Linked DNA regions of Nocardioides panacis. The protein of the gene in region 1 binds, or shares a complex with, the protein of each later gene. Links are inferred from orthologs where the notes say so. Each region holds a gene or a part of one and is shown in the gene's direction. Other genes may lie near its edges.

Region 1 (3,254 bases):
CGTGCACGTCACCGACGTCGCCTACTTCGGCAACCAGCCGTGGCCGTTCCCGCAGAGCCTGATGGTCGGGTTCTTCGCCCGTGCGACCTCCACCGACATCCTGGTCGACGGCGAGGAGATCCAGGACGCCCGCTGGTTCACCCGTGCGGAGATGAAGGAGCAGGCCGAGGCCGGCACCCTGGTGCTGCCGGGCGGCATCTCGATCAGCCGGTCCCTCGTCGAGGCGTGGTACGGCGGTCCGCTGCCCGGCTCCTGGTGAGGCCGGGCCGGCTCACGCCAGGGCGGAGAGCTTCGCCTTGACCTGCGCGACGGACGGGTTCGTCTGGGCGGTGCCGTCGGAGTAGACCAGGGTCGGCACGGTCTGGTTGCCCCCGTTGGCCTGCTCCACGATGAACGCCGCGTCGGGCACCCGCTCGATGTCGACGACCTCGTAGGCGATGCCCTCGCGGTCGAGCTGGCTCCTGAGCCGGTGGCAGTACCCGCACCACTGGGTGGAGTACATCGTCACGGCGGGGCCGGTGGGGGACTGGTCCACAGGACCGGTTGCAGGGGCAGTCATGACTGTCCTTCCTCGCGTCTACGCTGATCTCGTCGAGCCGGTGCGACGGCACGTCCTCGTCGAACCCCAGCAGAACGCCCTATCCGAGGAGATTGTTCCCTGATGCACGCGGCCACGAGCGCCGACCAGCTCCTCGACGCGCTCGACCCCGAGCAACGGGCGGTCGCCTCGGCCCTGCGTGGCCCGGTCCGGGTGCTCGCCGGCGCCGGCACCGGCAAGACCCGGGCGATCACGCACCGGATCGCCTACGGCGTCGCCTCGGGGGTCTACAACCCGCACGAGGTGCTCGCGGTCACCTTCACCACCCGCGCGGCCGGCGAGATGCGCACCCGGCTGCGCGCCCTCGGTGCGGGCGGGGTGCAGGCCCGCACCTTCCACTCCGCCGCGCTGCGCCAGGCCCGGTTCTTCTGGCCCCGGGTGTACGGCGGCGACCTGCCCGCCCTCACGGAGTCCAAGCTCGGCCTGATTGGCAACGCCGCCCGCCGCAACCGGGTGCAGACCGACCAGTCCACGCTGCGCGACCTGGCCAGCGAGGTGGAGTGGGCCAAGGTCAGCAACGTCCGGCCCGACGACTACCCCCGGATCGCCGAGGCGCGCGGCCGGACGGTGAGCGGCCAGGACGCCGCCACGGTGGCCCGGGTGTTCGCGACCTACGAGGACGTCAAGCGCGAGCAGGGCCGGATGGACATGGAAGACGTCCTGCTGTGCGCCGCCGCCCTGCTCGCCGAGGACGAGCGGGTCGCCGCCCAGGTCCGTCAGCAGTACAAGTGGTTCGTGGTCGACGAGTTCCAGGACGTCAGCCCGATCCAGTCCGCGCTGCTCGACCTCTGGCTCGGCGGGCGCGACGACCTGTGCGTGGTGGGCGACCCGGCCCAGACGATCTACTCCTTCGCCGGCGCGAACTCCTCCTTCCTCCTGGACTTCCCGAAGAAGCACGCCCGCACCACGTCGGTGGAGCTGGTCCGCAACTACCGGTCCACGCCGCAGGTGGTCAACGCCGCCAACCGGCTGCTCGCGGGCACCTCGAGCGCCGGCGTGCAGCTGCGCTCGCAGCAGGAGAGCGGCCACGAGATCGTGTTCGCCGAGCACTCCGACGAGGTCGCCGAGGCCGAGCAGGTGGCCGCCGACATCCGGGCGATGATCGACGCCGGCACCCCGGCCCGCGAGATCGCGGTGCTGTTCCGGATCAACGCCCAGTCCGAGGCGTTCGAGGAGGCGTTCGTCGCGCGCTCGGTGCCCTACGTCCTGCGCGGCGCGGCCCGGTTCTTCGAGCGGGCCGAGGTCAAGCAGGCCGTCACGCTGCTGCGCGGCAACGCCCGCGGCGGCGAGGGGTCCGGGGGCGGGCTGGTCGAGGACGTCCGGGCCGTGCTGTCCGGGATGGGCTGGTCGGAGAAGCCGCCGACCGGGCGCGGCAACGCCCGCGACCGCTGGGAGTCCCTGCAGGCGATCGTCTCCCAGGGCGAGGAGCTGCTGGCCGGCCGGGCCGACGCCACGCTGGCCGACTTCGTCGCGGAGCTGGACCGCCGGGCCACCGAGCAGCACGCGCCGGTCGCCGAGGGCGTCACGCTGGCGACCCTGCACGCCGCCAAGGGCCTCGAGTGGGACGTGGTGTTCGTGGCCGGCATGCAGGAGGGCACGATGCCGATCATCTACGCCGAGGGCCCGGCCGCGGTGGAGGAGGAGCGCCGGCTGCTCTACGTCGGCATGACCCGCGCCCGGGCCCGGCTGACGGTCTCCTGGTCGCTGGCCCGCACCCCCGGCGGCCGGTCCTCCCGCAAGCCGTCGCGCTTCCTGGCCGGGTTGCGCCCCACGAGCGTCTCGGAGGCCGCCCCCGCACGCGGGCCCTCCAGCCGGATCCGCCGGACGGTCGCGCACTGCCGCGAGTGCGGCACGCCGCTCGGCACGACCGCGGAGCGCAAGAGGGGCCGCTGCGAGGGCTGCCCGGCGTCGTACGACGAGGAGCTGTTCGAGCGGCTGCGGGCCTGGCGGGCGTCCCGGGCGGCGCAGGAGCGGGTGCCGGCGTACGTCGTGTTCACCGACCTGACGCTGGAGGCGATCGCGGAGGTCCAGCCGGCGGATCCCCAGGCCCTGCTGCGGATCAACGGCATCGGCGCGTCCAAGCTCACGAAGTACGGCGACGAGGTGCTGGCCGTGGTCGCCGGCGACGAGGTCCTCCACGACGGCGCGCCACCGGTGCCGGACGAGGCGCCGGCGGCGGACTGAGGGCCACCGGGGGGCCACCGGGCGGCCACCGGGCGGCCACCGGGCAACACCGTCCGAGGGCGCTGTGATGGCCCGTCCGGGCCATCGGAAGATGCGCGCGAAGAAATTCGCGGAAATACCCAAAAAATCGATTGCCGCTTACAGGGCCGGACCGGTAAGTTCTCTCTCGTTCAGTCCGACCCCGCGCACACCGGCCCTGACAAGGCCCGCGCCCGTCACCCAGAGGAGGTGATCGCAGTGATCAACACCATTGTGAACTTCAGCCAGCACGTCGACCGTGGCCTGGCCGTTTCTCGCGTCCGCGTGGCATCCCTGCGCGCCTTCCCGATGACGACCGCGCCCATGTCCGTCGTGTCTGGCCAGGTGTGCGCCCTCATGGACCAGGCCCTGGTGATCGATGGCTACCGCCTCGTCGCCGGCGTCGCCGTCACCACGGGTGCGTTCCCGGGTACCTCCGCCTGGAGTCCGCCGA
Region 2 (3,229 bases), 1.2 Mb from region 1 along the record:
GGTGGTCGCGGCCGTAGCGGCGCAGGTCGAAGAACCGCCAGCCGGCGTTGTAGACGGGGTACTCCAGCACCTTCAGGCGCGGGCCGAAGCGCTTGAACAGCGGCGAGACCACGAGGTTCGCGAACCCGTCGTACACCGCGTAGACCTCGACGCCGCGGCCGGCCGCCCGGCTCAGCGCCTTCTTGAACAGCTCGCCGGTGGCGTCGCCCTTCCAGATGTAGGACTCGAACAGGACGCGGTGCCGGGCGCCGTCGATGGCGGCCAGCATGTCGTCGTACAGGTCCTGCCCGAAGGTGTACGTCGTGACGGTGCCGTCCCCGATCGTCACCTCGGCGGGCGGCGTCGTGGGGAACGGCTTCGGCTTGCGTCCGCGACGGCGCCGGGAGTCGACCAGCGTGAGGACGAGCGCCAGCACGACCTGGAGGCCGAGGAGCCCCAGCAGCGTGCGCTTGGCCATCGCGGCCAGGGGGGCACGTGCGTCACCCGACCAGGGCGTTCTGCGTCGGGTGCTCACGCCACGAATCTATCCTGTCGGTGCCGGGTCGTAGGCTGCTGGTCATGAGGCCAGTGACCGACCTGCAGCGCCGGGTCGCCCCGTTCGAGGTGGTGTCCGACTACGTCCCGTCCGGCGACCAGCCGACCGCGATCGCGGACATCGAGCGACGCATCCGTGGTGGCGAGAAGGACGTCGTGCTGCTCGGCGCCACCGGCACCGGCAAGACCGCCAGCATCGCGTGGGCCGTCGAGAAGCTGCAGCGGCCGACGCTGGTGATGCAGCCCAACAAGACCCTGGCCGCCCAGTTCGCCAACGAGCTGCGCCAGCTGCTGCCGAACAACGCGGTCGAGTACTTCGTCTCCTACTACGACTACTACCAGCCCGAGGCCTACGTCCCCCAGACGGACACCTACATCGAGAAGGACTCCTCGATCAACGAGGAGGTGGAGCGGCTGCGGCACTCGGCGACCAACTCGCTGCTGACCCGCCGCGACGTCATCGTGGTGTCCACGGTGTCCTGCATCTACGGTCTGGGCACCCCGCAGGAGTACGTCGACCGGATGCTCCGCCTCAAGGTGGGCGAGGAGCACGACCGCGACTCGATGCTGCGCCGGCTCGTCGAGATCCAGTACACCCGCAACGACATGGCGTTCACCCGCGGCACCTTCCGGGTCCGCGGGGACACCCTCGAGATCTTCCCGGTCTACGAGGAGCTCGCGATCCGCATCGAGTTCTTCGGCGACGAGATCGAGCGCCTGATGACCCTGCACCCGCTCACCGGCGAGGTGGTCACCGAGGACACCGAGCTGCACGTCTTCCCGGCCACCCACTACGTCGCCGGCCCGGAGCGGATGGAGCGCGCGATCACCGGGATCGAGCTCGAGCTCGAGGACCAGCTCGCGACGTTCGAGAAGCAGGGCAAGCTGCTCGAGGCGCAGCGGCTGCGGATGCGGACCACCTACGACGTGGAGATGATGCGCCAGGTCGGCTCCTGCGCCGGCATCGAGAACTACTCGATGCACATCGACGGCCGGCAGCGCGGCTCGGCCCCGAACTGCCTGATCGACTACTTCCCCGAGGACTTCCTGCTGGTCGTGGACGAGTCGCACGTCGCGATCCCGCAGATCGGCGGGATGTACGAGGGCGACATGTCCCGCAAGCGCAACCTCGTCGACCACGGCTTCCGGCTGCCGTCCGCGATGGACAACCGGCCGCTGCGCTGGGAGGAGTTCCTGGAGCGGATCGGGCAGACCATCTACCTCTCGGCGACCCCGGGCGACTACGAGCTCTCCAAGGTCGGGGGGGACGTGGTCGAGCAGATCATCCGGCCGACCGGCCTGATCGACCCCGAGGTCATCGTCAAGCCGACCAAGGGCCAGATCGACGACCTGATCCACGAGATCCGCGAGCGCACCGAGAAGAACGAGCGCGTGCTGGTCACCACGCTGACCAAGAAGATGTCGGAGGACCTCACCGACTACCTCCTCGAGGCCGGCATCCGCACCCGCTACCTGCACAGCGAGGTGGACACGCTGCGGCGCATCGAGCTGCTCCGCGAGCTGCGCCTGGGCCAGTACGACGTCCTGGTCGGCATCAACCTGCTGCGCGAGGGGCTCGACCTCCCGGAGGTCTCGCTGGTCGCGATCCTCGACGCCGACAAGGAGGGCTTCCTCCGCTCGGACAAGTCGCTGATCCAGACGATCGGCCGTGCGGCCCGCAACGTGTCCGGCCAGGTCGTGATGTACGCCGACAAGGTCACCCCCTCGATGGAGCGGGCGATCGACGAGACCAACCGGCGCCGCGAGAAGCAGGTCGCCTACAACACCTTCCACGGGGTGGACCCGCAGCCGCTGCGCAAGAAGATCGCGGACATCACCGAGATGCTGCAGCGCGAGGACGAGGACACCGCCGAGCTGCTCGGGGGCGGTGGCCGCCAGCAGTCCCGCGGCAAGGCGCCGGTCCCGGGCCTGTCCTCCAAGGACGTCGGCCGGCACGCCGCCGAGCTGGCGGGGATGCCGTCCTCCGACCTGGCGGCGCTGGTGCAGGGCCTCACCGACCAGATGCACACCGCGGCCGCGGAGCTGCAGTTCGAGCTGGCCGCCCGGCTGCGCGACGAGATCCAGGAGCTGAAGAAGGAGCTCCGTCAGATGGTCGAGGCCGGAGCCCGCTGAGATGGGGCTGGGATGACGCCGGGGGGAGCTGCAGCGGCACTGCCTGGCGAAGCCCGGTGCGTGGCCGGACAACCCGTGGGACCACGAGTTCCCGGTGATCAAGGTCGGGAAGGCGCCGGCCGCCGGCAAGATCTTCGCGTTCCTGGGCGACGGCTCGGTCGGGGTGAAGGCCGGCACGGACCGCGAGCAGGCCGACGAGTGGCTGGCCCGCTACCCCGACGACGCGGCGGTGATGGCCTACATCGGCCGCTCCGGGTGGAACACCCTGACCGTGGGCGGCGCGATCCCGGACGACGAGATCCTCGCCGCGGTCGACGACTCCTACGCCCTGGTGGTCTCCCGGCTGGCCCGCAAGCACCGTCCGCCGGGGTGGGAGGAGGCGTGAGTCAGCCGCCCAGCGCCTTGCGCCGGCGCCTCTCCAGCCGCCGGCGCTCCGCGAGCACGATCTCCTGCTTGTTCGTCAGCACCCGGACCAGCCGCAGCCCGGTCCACAGCGTGAGGAACGCCGGCCAGGCGAAGCCCGGGTCGAAGCCCGCGCCCCGGCTCCAGCCGTTGGCCAGCC

The links. The genes of interacting proteins can lie anywhere in the genome.
Region 2: the proteins of KRR39_RS01570 (region 1) and uvrB are in contact, whole or in part, in a crystal structure (PDB 7EGT), measured with the Thermus thermophilus proteins. The link is inferred for Nocardioides panacis from one-to-one orthologs. Residues at the interface, in WP_096412145.1 of Thermus thermophilus: His654, Arg656, Phe657, Gln666, Asp668, Glu669, Lys680, Arg681, Leu682, Ser683, Lys685, Tyr686, Ala687; in WP_096411307.1 of Thermus thermophilus: Glu23, Leu25, Arg26, Asp27, Gly28, Glu29, Arg30, Phe31, Arg55, Glu326, Asp327, Phe328, Glu379, Ser382, Gln383, His398, Gly400, Arg401.

What each region holds. Positions count from the first base shown.
Region 1 is NZ_CP077062.1:297,234-300,487, forward strand. What follows is about bases 254-3,221. They hold KRR39_RS01570 (ATP-dependent DNA helicase UvrD2), read left to right. Parts: upstream 254-661; coding sequence 662-2,782; downstream 2,783-3,221. Other genes in these bases: nudC (NAD(+) diphosphatase), read left to right, coding at 254-259; KRR39_RS01565 (mycoredoxin), read right to left, coding at 272-559; KRR39_RS01575 (hypothetical protein), read left to right, coding at 3,011-3,221. In the rest of the region: more of nudC, read left to right, coding at 1-253; more of KRR39_RS01575, read left to right, coding at 3,222-3,254. UniProt on the Escherichia coli protein: A helicase with DNA-dependent ATPase activity. Unwinds DNA duplexes with 3'-5' polarity. Translocates on single-stranded DNA with 3'-5' polarity. Initiates unwinding more efficiently from a nicked substrate than double-stranded DNA.
Region 2 is NZ_CP077062.1:1,473,107-1,476,335, forward strand. What follows is about bases 170-3,112. They hold uvrB (excinuclease ABC subunit UvrB), read left to right. Parts: upstream 170-558; coding sequence 559-2,667; downstream 2,668-3,112. Other genes in these bases: KRR39_RS07125 (phospholipase D-like domain-containing protein), read right to left, coding at 170-457; KRR39_RS07135 (MmcQ/YjbR family DNA-binding protein), read left to right, coding at 2,711-3,052; KRR39_RS07140 (DUF1707 SHOCT-like domain-containing protein), read right to left, coding at 3,054-3,112. In the rest of the region: more of KRR39_RS07125, read right to left, coding at 1-169; more of KRR39_RS07140, read right to left, coding at 3,113-3,229. UniProt on the Escherichia coli protein: The UvrABC repair system catalyzes the recognition and processing of DNA lesions. A damage recognition complex composed of 2 UvrA and 2 UvrB subunits scans DNA for abnormalities.